2 linked regions of the Methylobacterium currus genome follow. The protein of the gene in region 1 binds, or shares a complex with, the protein of each later gene. Links are inferred from orthologs where the notes say so. Each region holds a gene or a part of one and is shown on either strand. Other genes may lie near its edges.

What was found.
Region 2: the proteins of accB (region 1) and accD are in contact, whole or in part, in a solved structure (PDB 8UXZ), measured with the Escherichia coli proteins. The link is inferred for Methylobacterium currus from one-to-one orthologs.

Annotation. Positions count from the first base shown.
Region 1 is NZ_CP028843.1:2,335,689-2,343,217, reverse strand. The notes cover bases 2,130-5,074. They hold accB (acetyl-CoA carboxylase biotin carboxyl carrier protein), read right to left. Parts: upstream 3,876-5,074; coding sequence 3,384-3,875; downstream 2,130-3,383. Other genes in these bases: DA075_RS11150 (pyridoxal phosphate-dependent aminotransferase), read left to right, coding at 5,067-5,074; DA075_RS11155 (DsbA family protein), read right to left, coding at 4,043-4,870; accC (acetyl-CoA carboxylase biotin carboxylase subunit), read right to left, coding at 2,130-3,370. In the rest of the region: DA075_RS11180 (TonB-dependent receptor), read right to left, coding at 1-364; aat (leucyl/phenylalanyl-tRNA--protein transferase), read right to left, coding at 641-1,303; DA075_RS11170 (hypothetical protein), read right to left, coding at 1,470-1,757; more of accC, read right to left, coding at 2,015-2,129; more of DA075_RS11150, read left to right, coding at 5,075-6,233; DA075_RS11145 (class I SAM-dependent methyltransferase), read left to right, coding at 6,250-7,020; DA075_RS11140 (sulfatase family protein), read right to left, coding at 7,060-7,529. UniProt on the Escherichia coli protein: This protein is a component of the acetyl coenzyme A carboxylase complex; first, biotin carboxylase catalyzes the carboxylation of the carrier protein and then the transcarboxylase transfers the carboxyl group to form malonyl-CoA.
Region 2 is NZ_CP028843.1:5,071,926-5,074,770, reverse strand. It holds accD (acetyl-CoA carboxylase, carboxyltransferase subunit beta), read right to left. Parts: upstream 1,978-2,845; coding sequence 1,024-1,977; downstream 1-1,023. Other genes in the region: trpA (tryptophan synthase subunit alpha), read right to left, coding at 2,027-2,845; DA075_RS23450 (bifunctional folylpolyglutamate synthase/dihydrofolate synthase), read right to left, coding at 1-843.

The DNA of each region.
Region 1 (7,529 bases):
AGGCGTCGAAGCCGCGATAGGTCAGGGTCTGGCGGAAGCTGTTGCCTTGGCCGTCGGAGAGGCTCACGCCCGGGGTGGTGCGGGCCAGCGTGAAGGTGGGGTCGAGGGTGGCGCGGTCCTGCTCGAGCATCCTGGCCGTCACGGTCTCGACGGTGAACGGCACCTTGGCGAGCGGCAGGGCGCCGCCGCCGCCGATCCGCTCGCCCGTGGCCGAGCGCCCGGTACCGCCCGCACCGGCCACCGGCGTCACCGGTACCACGTCGATCGTCTCCAGGGCGATGGTCTCTTGCGCCGCCGCCGGCGCGATCAGCCCGGCCGAGACGAGAGCGGTCGTGACCAGAAGCCCCCAGCGCGACGCCGTCATGCCCGACATGTTCCCCCACCCAACTCGCTGTTGTGGCGCTGCCCGGCGCCAACCTGGGTAGGAGAGATAGCGAGCTTCACCGTTCCGCCGCAATCCCGCCTGACAGGGCATTGCCCGATCGGGCAGTTCTGAGGCAGAGTTGGCGCCCGAACCTCGCTGGTCGTGACCTCATGGCAACAATCGGAGAAGCCGGGGAGACTTTGCGCGGGAAGATCCGGCAATCGGAACTGCTTGATATTCCCGGGTCTTCGACTTGCCGAGGGTGGCCCGATGCGGTCAGGTCAGGCCGAGGGCCGCGACCGCCTCGGACCCGGTGAGCGGCGCGCTGTCCCACTGCGCCGGCCGGTCGATCGCGGCGCGCAGCATCGCCTTGTAGACGTGGCGCGGCACCTCCTCGGCCCCGAACTGGGCGAGGTGGCTGGTGACGAACTGGGCGTCGAGCAGGGTGTAGCCGCCGCGCTTCAGCCGGGCGGCGAGGTGCACCAGTGCCACCTTCGAGGCGTCCCGGGCGACGTGGAACATGCTCTCGCCGAAGAACGCCGCGCCGAGGGAGACCCCGTAGAGCCCGCCGACCAGGATGCGGGGCTCGCCGGCATAGACCTCGACGGTGTGGCAATGGCCGAGATCGAACAATTCGCCGTAGAGGGCGCGGATGCGCGCATTGATCCAGGTGCGGTCGCTGTCCCGCCGCGGCGCGGCGCAGCCCTCGATCACCGCATCGAAGTCGCGGTCGGTCACCACCTCGAAGCCGCCGTTGCGCACCGTGCGGGCGAGGCGATGGCCGAGATGGAAGCGGTCGAGGGGCAGGATGCCCCGCTCCTTCGGCTCGACCCAGTACAGGGTCGGGTCATCCGCATCCTCCGCCATCGGGAAGATACCGGCCGCGTAGGCCTTGAGCAGGATCTCGGCGGTGATCTCGACGTTCAGGCTGCCGTGCATCGACAGAGGTTCCGGGCGGGACAGGGCGGGGAAGCGTTTCTCCCCCATGGCCGAGCCTTGGCAAAGATCGAGCCTTGGCCAAGATAGGGCACGCGGCCTGCCGCGACGAGAAACGGCCCGCGGCTCTGGGCCGCGGACCGTTTCGATCGCAGGGCGTCGCCTCGGCTCAGTTCGCCGGTCCGCCCGCGGTGTTGCCGAGGTTCGGGTTCAGGCGGCTCGGCATCGCGGCGTTGCCGCCCTTGGCCGAATCGACCTGGGTCTCGTAGGTCGACTGACCGACGCCGCCGACCGGGCCCGGACCGGCCGGGACGGGGGCGACCACGGTGCCGGTGGTGAGCGGGTCGACGACCGGGGCGACCGGGCCCCGAGAGGCCGGAGCATCATAGCCAGGGGTCTGGGCGAGGGCGGGAGTGGCCAGGAGGGCGGCCACGGCGGCGAGCTTGAGCACGCGCATCGTCAGATCTCTCTCGGTTGTGGTTGGAATTGTCGCGGCCTCGATCGGTCCCGTCAGCTGCCTGACGCAATGCCTGACCGACCTGTCCTTGCCGCTGTTGCCGAGAGAACCCTTGGGAAGCCGCGCTGTTCCGCGCCGCTTCCAAAAATATCGCGCCCGATCGATTGCTGCGGTGCCGCACCCGGACAAGCGCGTCCGGACATGCAAAGGGGCGCCACGCGGCGCCCCTTGCGACGGTCCAGCCGCCTGCGCGGGCGTCAGCCGATCTCGAGCCCGCCGGTCTTGAGGAATTCCTCGAGCCAGTGGATGTCGTAGAGGCCGTTCTGGATGTCGGCGTTGCGCACCAGGGTGCGGAACAGCGGCAGGGTCGTGTCGACGCCCGCGACCACGAACTCGTCGAGCGCCCGGCGCAGCCGCATCAGGCACTCGTTGCGGGTGCGGCCGTGGACGATGAGCTTGCCCATCAGCGAGTCGTAGTGCGGCGGGATGCGGTAGCCCTGGAAGGCCGCCGAATCGACCCGCACGCCGAGGCCCCCGGGCGGGTGGAAGTAGGTGATGGTGCCGGGCGAGGGCCGGAAGGTGGAGGGGTGCTCGGCGTTGATGCGGCACTCGATGGCGTGGCCCTCGACCCGCACGTCCTCCTGGCGCACCGACAGGGGCGCGCCCGCCGCCACCCGGATCTGCTCGTTGACGAGGTCGATCCCGGTGATCATCTCGGTAACAGGGTGCTCCACCTGAATTCGAGTGTTCATCTCGATGAAGTAGAACTGCCCGTCCTCGTAGAGGAACTCGATCGTGCCGGCGCCGCTATAGCCCAGCTCCTGCATCGCCCGGGCGACGGTGCCGCCGATCTGCTCGCGCATCTCGGCGTTGAGGGCCGGGGAGGGGCCTTCCTCCCAGACCTTCTGGTGCCGGCGCTGGAGCGAGCAGTCGCGCTCGGCGAGGTGGATGGCGTTGCCGCGGCCGTCGCCGAGCACCTGCACCTCGATGTGGCGCGGCTTCTCGAGATATTTTTCGATGTAGACCGCGTCGTCGCCGAAGGCCGCCTTGGCCTCGGTGCGGGCGGTCATCAGGGCGGATTCGAGGTCGGCCTCGCTGCGGGCGACCTTCATGCCGCGGCCGCCGCCGCCGGAGGCGGCCTTGATCAGCACCGGGTAGCCGATATCGGCCGCGACCCGCTTGGCCTCGTCGATCTCGGTGACGCCGCCCTCGGAACCCGGCACGCACGGGATGCCGAGGCGCTTGGCCGTGCGCTTGGCCTCGATCTTGTCGCCCATCACCCGGATGTGCTCGGCCTTGGGGCCGATGAAGCCGATGCCGTGATGGCCCAGCACCTCGGCGAAGCGGGCATTCTCCGACAGGAAGCCGTAGCCCGGGTGCACCGCGTCGGCGCCGGTGATCTCGCAGGCGGCGATGATCGACGGGATGTTGAGGTAGCTGTCGCGGGCCGGCGGCGGGCCGATGCAGACGCTCTCGTCGGCGAGCCGCACATGCATGGCGTCGGCGTCGGCGGTGGAGTGCACCGCCACCGTCGCGATGCCGAGCTCCTTGGCGGCCCGCAGGATCCGGAGCGCGATCTCGCCCCGGTTCGCGATCAGGATCTTGTCGAACATGGGGCCCCTAAGGTCACTCGATCAGCAGGAGGGGCTCGCCGAACTCGACCGGCTGACCGTCCTCGATGAAGATCGCCGTGACGGTGCCGGCGCGCGGCGCCACGATGTCGTTGAAGGTCTTCATCGCCTCGACGAGCAGCACCCGGGCGCCGCTCTCGACCCGCGAGCCGACCTCGACGAAGGTCTTGGCGTCCGGCGAGGGCTTGCGGTAGGCGGTGCCGACCATCGGCGAGAGCACCGCGCCCGGATGGGCGGCGAGCGCCTTCGGGTCGGCGTCGGCGGCGGGCACCGGCGCGGCGGCGGGAATCGCGGCGGCGGGCAGGGGCGGGGCGACGGCGGCCGCCACCGGGACCTGCACCTGCTGCACGGCGCGCTCGCGGGCGACGCGGATGCGCAGGTCGCCCTTCTCGACCTCGATCTCGCTGAGATCGGTCTCGGCGATCAGGGTCGCCAGCTCGCGCACGAGCTCGGGGTCGAAGGGATCAGGCTTGTTGTTGGAGGGCACGGCGGGTCTTCGGCAATCGTGTTGAGGGCGGGGGTTGACCCGCCGGGACCCGTGTCCCGGACGACGCGGGGGCGTCATGCGATCCGGCGGGCGATCGGCGGGCCTCATAGACCATGCGGCCGGCCCGCGATAGGGGCGCCGGTCGCGACGGGCGAAGGCGTCGAGGCTCAGCAGGTGGCGTGGCCGCACTGGCGCACGCCGGCCACCGTCTTGCGGATCGGGTCGACACCGACGGCGCCCGGGATGATCTCGTCGCCGATGATGAAGGCCGGGGTGCCCGACAGGCCGAGCTTGTCGCCCAAGCCCACATTCTCCTGCAGCGCCGCCTGGATGTCGGGGGCCTGCATGTCCTTCTGGAGCTTGGCGATGTCGAGGCCCATCTCCTTGGCCACCGCGATCGCCCGCTCGCCGTTCACCCGGCCGCGGCTCTCGAGCAGGCGGGTGTGGTAGTCGAACAGCTTGTCGCCCTTGAGCTGCTGCTTGGCGGCGAGCGCCACCTTGCTGGCCTCGAGCGAGTCGGGCCCGAGCACGGGGAAGTCGCGCAGGACGACCTTCAGCTTAGGATCACCCTTGATCAGGGTCTGCAGGTCGGTGAGCGCCCGCTTGCAGTAGCCGCAATTGTAATCGAAGAACTCGACCAGGGTGACGTCGCCGTTCGGGTTGCCGGCGACGAAGCCGTGCGGCGAGTTGTGCAGGGTGTCGCGGGTTTCCTTGAGGGCACTGGCCTGGGCGACCTTCTGGGCCTCCTGCTGGCGCTTCTCCAGCTCGGCCATCGCCTCCTGCAGCACCTCCGGGTTCTTCAGCAGGTAGTCGCGCACCACGCTCTCGATCGCCTGGCGCTGGGCGTCGGTCATCGCGCCCGAGGTCGCGGGACTTTGCGCCGCCGTGCCCGGAGCCGCCGGCGTGGTCGTCGGCGCCTGCGCCCGGGTCGGCGCGGCCGTGGCGACGAGGCCCGCGAGCGCAAGGGCGGGCAGAAGGCGGGGCAGGAGCAGCATCGTCGTCCTCATCGGGGTCGTTCACGGTCGGTGGCGCACAATCCTGGCGCGCTCCTTGAGCCGCCGGTTAGGCGGTTTCGCGGCAGGCTTGTCAAATCACGCTTGCGCCGGTGGCGGGGCGCAATTGCCGGCAAATCCCGCTATGTGCGGGGGCGCACCCGCGCCCGTGACCTGAAAGAACGCTCCAAGGCCCATCATGTCCGATTCTCCTTCCCTCGTCTCCCGCCGCGCCGCCCGCGTCGCGCCCTTCCTGGCGATGGACGTGCTCGCCGCCGCGGCGCGGCGGGAGCGGCAGGGCGGCAGCGTGGTGCATATGGAGGTGGGCCAGCCCTCGGCGCCCGCCCCCCGTCCGGCCATCGCGGCGGCGCAAGACGCGCTGGCCTCGGGCCGCATCCCCTATACCGAGGCGCTCGGCATCGCCCCCTTGCGCGAGCGCATCGCCCGCCACTACGCCGAGGCCTACGGCGTGGCGGTGGCGCCGGAGCGGGTCGTGGTCACCACCGGCTCCTCGGCGGGCTTCGTGCTCGCCTTCCTGAGCCTGTTCGATGCCGGCGGGCGCGTCGCCATCGCGGCGCCGGGCTACCCGGCCTACCGCTCGGTGCTCCAGGCCGTCGACCTCGAGCCGGTGGGGCTGACCTTGCGCGCCGAGGACGGCTTCGTCCCGACCGCCGCGAGCCTTCGGGCTGCGCACGCGAGCGCGCCGCTCTCCGGCCTCCTGGTGATGAGCCCCGCCAACCCGTCGGGCACGATGATCGACGAGGCGGCCTTGCGCGCCCTGGCGCAGGCCTGCCGGTCGCTGAACCTGCGCTTCATCTCGGACGAGATCTATCACGGCCTCACCTACGGCGTGCCGGCCGCGACCGCCTTGGCGGTCGATCCCGATGCGGTCGTGATCAACTCGTTCTCGAAATACTACTGCATGACCGGCTGGCGCATCGGCTGGATGGTGGTGCCGGAAGGCCTGGTGCGGCCGATCGAGCGCCTGGCGCAGAACCTCTACATCTCGGCGCCCTACCTATCGCAGGTGGCGGCCCTCGCCGCCTTCGACGCCACCGAGGAGCTGGAGGCGGTGAAGGCCGATTATGCCCGGGCCCGCGCGCTCCTCCTCGGCGAGCTGCCGAGCCTCGGCCTCGGCGACGTGCACCCGGCCGACGGCGCCTTCTACCTCTATGCCGACGTGGCCCGGCTCACCAACGACTCGATCGGCTTCTGCCGCCGGATGCTCGACGAGGCCGGCGTCGCGGCGACGCCCGGCCTCGACTTCGATCCCGAGGCCGGCGCCCACCACCTGCGCCTGTCCTTCGCCGGCGGCGAGGCCGAGGCGCGGGAGGCGGTGCGGCGGCTGAAGGGTTGGCTTCGTTGATCGAGGAACGGCCATCATGACCGATCTGCACCCCGCCGCGGCCAGCGGCTTCGCGGCCGGGGCCGAGACCTACGCTAAGGGCCGGCCCGACTACCCGGCGGCCCTGACGGCCTGGCTGCGCGACGGCTTGCGCCTCGGGCCGGGCCGGAGCGTCGCCGATCTCGGCGCCGGCACCGGCAAGTTCACCGGCCTGCTGGCCGCCACCGGCGCCGAGGTGACGGCGATCGAGCCGGTCGGCGCGATGCGGGCGCGGCTCGCTGCGTCACTCCCCGGCGTGACGGCTTTGGCCGGCTCCGCCGAGGCGATGCCTCTGGCGGAGGCAAGCCTCGACGCGCTCGTCTGCGCCCAGGCCTTCCACTGGTTCTCGACCCCGGCGGCCCTGGCCGAGATCCGCCGGGTGCTGACGGTGGGGGGCCGCCTCGACCTCGTCTGGAACGTCCGCGACGAGAGCACGCCCTGGGTGGCGGAGCTCACGACGATCATGAACGCCCATGAGGGCGACGCCCCGCGCTACCACACCGGCGCGTGGCGGAGGCTGTTTCCAGCCGAGGGGTTCGGGCCCCTGCACGAGGCGACCTTCCCGTACGGCCATCGAGGAACCCCGGAGCAGGTGATCCTCGACCGCACCCTGTCGGTGAGCTTCATCGCGGCGCTTCCGGACGCCGAGCGGGCGCGGGTGGCGCGAGCCGTGCGCGACCTGATCGACCGCACGCCGGAGCTGGCCGGCCGGGACGAGGTGACGTTTCCGTACCGGACGCAGGTATATTGGTGCGAGCGGGTTTCCTGAGATCTGCTCTGACAGGACGCGCCGTCCAGGCGCCGAGCCCTACTTTCCCGCCGGCGTCCCCGCCCCGAAGTGGTCCGCCAGCTGGGCCCCCGTATAGGTCTCCGAGAAGCTGTCCCCCCGCTCCGGCAGCATGGTGGCGTTCCAGGCGGTCCAGGCCGCCTGGAGCCTCGAAAAATCCTCCGGGCGCCGGGCCTTGAGGTTCGCCCGCTCCAGCGGGTCGGCGACGACGTCGAACAGGAAGGTCTGGTCGCGGATCTTGAGGTACTTGAGGTCGCCGTCGCGCATCGCCGCCTGCGCGTTGGCGCGGTAGCGCCAGTGGAAGGTCCGCGGGCGCTCCGGGGCCTGCCCCGTCAGGATCGGCAGGAGGTCGATGCCGTCGGACGGGTAGGCGGGATCCGGCGCCGTGCCGGCAGCGGCGAGCAGCGTCGGCAGCCAGTCCATGGTGATCATCGGCTGGGCCGAGACCGCACCCGCCTTCAGCCGCCGCGGCCACGACACGATCGCCGGGA
Region 2 (2,845 bases), 2.7 Mb from region 1 along the record:
GGCCTCGGTGCCGATGTCGCCGAAGCCGGCGGCGCGCAAGGCCGCGATCGCCGTACCGGCATTGACGATCTGGTGGCGCCCGGCGAGCCGCGGCCGCGGCAGATCGAGGAGACCGTCCTCGTCCTGGTAGACCAGCCGGCCGCGCTCCTCGTGGGCGGAGAAATCCTGGTTGCCGACGAAGATCGGTCCGGCGCCGATCGCCTCGGCCCGGGCGCAGAGCACCGCGTCGGCCTGGGCGTAGTCCTGCGGGGCGATCACCGCGGGGCAGCCGCGCTTGAAGATGCCGGCCTTCTCGCCAGCCACCGCCTCGACGGTGTCGCCGAGATATTCGGCGTGGTCGCGGCCGATCGGCGTCACCACGGCGCAGGCCGGCCGGTCGATGACGTTGGTGGCGTCGACCCGGCCGCCCAGGCCCACCTCGAGCAGCAGCACGTCGGCGGGCGCCTCGGAGAACAGCAGCAGGGCCGCCGCGGTGGTGATCTCGAACACCGTGATCGGTGCGCCGGCATTCACCGCCTCGCAGCGGGCGAAGGCCTCCGCCAGCCGGTCCTCCGGCACGAAGCGGCCGCCGCCGACGGCGCCGAGGCGGATGCGCTCGTGGAACCGCACCAGATGGGGCGAGGTGTAGACATGCGCCGAGAGGCCGCCGGCCTCCAGGATCGCCCGCATGGTGGCGATGGTCGAGCCCTTGCCGTTCGTCCCCGCCACGTGGATCACCGGCGGCAGGCGCCGCTCCGGATGGCCCAGGGCCGCGAGCAGGCGTTCGATCCGGCCGAGGGACAGGTCGATGGTGCGCGGGTGCAGGGCGAGGAAGCGCGCCATCAGGGCGTCGGAGGATTCCATCGGCGTTCTCGCGGGGGCTCGACCTGGCTTCCCGCCGGTCGGGCGGCGGGGCGCGAGAGAGGATCAGAGGCGGGGCGGGCCCGCAAGCCCGACGAAGTCGGGACCAAGCCGGCAAGCCCGACGAAGTCGGGACCAAGTCCGCAGGCCCGACGAGCGATCGGGACGGGCCTGCCCGGCGCCTCACGCCGGCACGGGCTTGGCGTCGGCCTTGGTGTCAGGCTTGGCGTCCGGCTTCGCCTCCGCCCTGGCCTCGGCCTGCGCTGCCGCGCTCTCGGCCGGCACCTGCATCAGCAGCCCGCACAGGCGCGCGATCGTGCCCTTCAGGTCGCGCCGGTGCACGACCTGGTCGACCATGCCGTGCTCCTTCAGGTACTCGGCGCGCTGGAAGCCGTCGGGCAGCTTCTCGCGGATGGTCTGCTCGATCACCCGCGGGCCGGCAAAGCCGATGAGCGCCCCGGGCTCGGCGAGGTGCACGTCGCCCAGCATCGCGTAGGAGGCGGTGACGCCGCCGGTGGTCGGGTTGGTCAGCACCACGATGTAGGGCAGGCGGGCGCTGTTGAGCCGGCGCACCGCCACGGTGGTGCGGGGCATCTGCATCAAGGACAGGATACCCTCCTGCATCCGCGCCCCGCCGGAGGCCGCGAACAGCACGTAGGGGGTGCGCTTCTCGAGCGCCGTCTCGGCGCCGCGCACGAAGGCCTCGCCGGCCGCCATGCCGAGCGAGCCGCCCATGAAGCCGAAATCCTGCACCGCCAGGGTCATCGGCAGGCCCGAGACGCGCCCGAAGCCGACCTTGAACGCGTCGGTCATGCCGGTCTTGGCGCGGGCGTCCTTGAGCCGGTCGACGTAGCGCTTCTCGTCGCGGAACTTGAGGGGATCGGCCGCCACCTCGGGCAGCGGCACGTCGAGCCAGGTGCCCTGGTCGAACATCAGCTTCAGGCGCTGCTGCGCGGTGATGCGCAGATGGTGCTCCGAGCCCGGAATCACCCAGCCATTGGCCTCCACCTCCTTGTGGAACACCATCTGGCCGGTCTCCGGGCACTTCACCCAGAGGTTCTCCGGCGTCTCGCGCTTGAACAGCGTCTTGATCTTCGGGCGCACGACCTCGGAGATCCAGTTCATCGCCTCGACCATGATCGCTCCTCGGCCGTCGGGTTCGTATCAGCGGATATGGGGATGGTGCTCAGCGGGCGCGCACGCCGGCGGCAAGCTCGCGCACGAGGCTCGTCACCGCCTCGACCAATCCGGCCTGGGCCCGGCCTTCGCCGTCGAGGGAGCCGGCGAGGGAAGCGACGATCGCCGAGCCCACCACCACGCCGTCGGCGGCGCGGGCCAGCGCCGCGGCGTGCGCCCCGGTCTTGACGCCGAATCCCACCACCACCGGCAGGTCGGTGTGGCGGCGGATGCGCTCGACGGCGCCGGCCACGACGCCGAAATCCGGGGTCGCCGTGCCGGTGATGCCGGTGATCGACACGTAGTAGACGAAGCCCGCGGTGTTCGCGAGCACCGCCGGCAGGCGCGCCTCGTCGGTCGTGGGCGTGGCGAGCCGGACGAAGGCGAGGCCGGCCGCGATCGTCGGCAGGCAGAGTTCGTCGTCCTCCTCCGGCGGCAGGTCGACCACGATCAGCCCGTCGATCCCCGCCGCCTTGGCCTCGTCGAGGAAGCGGGCGACGCCGTAGATGTAGATCGGGTTGTAGTACCCCATCAGGATCACGGGCGTGGCGGCGTTCTCCTCCCGGAAGCGGCGCACCAGGTCCAGGGTGCCGGCGAGCGTCTGCCCGCCTTTCAGCGCCCGCAGGCCCGCCGCCTGGATCGCCGGACCGTCCGCCATCGGGTCGGTGAAGGGCAGGCCGAACTCCACGATGTCGGCTCCGGCCTCCGGCAGGGCGCGCAGCACCCGGAGCGAGGTCTCGGCATCGGGATCGCCCGCCATCACGTAGGTGACGAGGGCGGCGCGGTTCTCCGCGCGGCAGCGGGCGAAGGTGTCGGCGAGGCGGGTGGA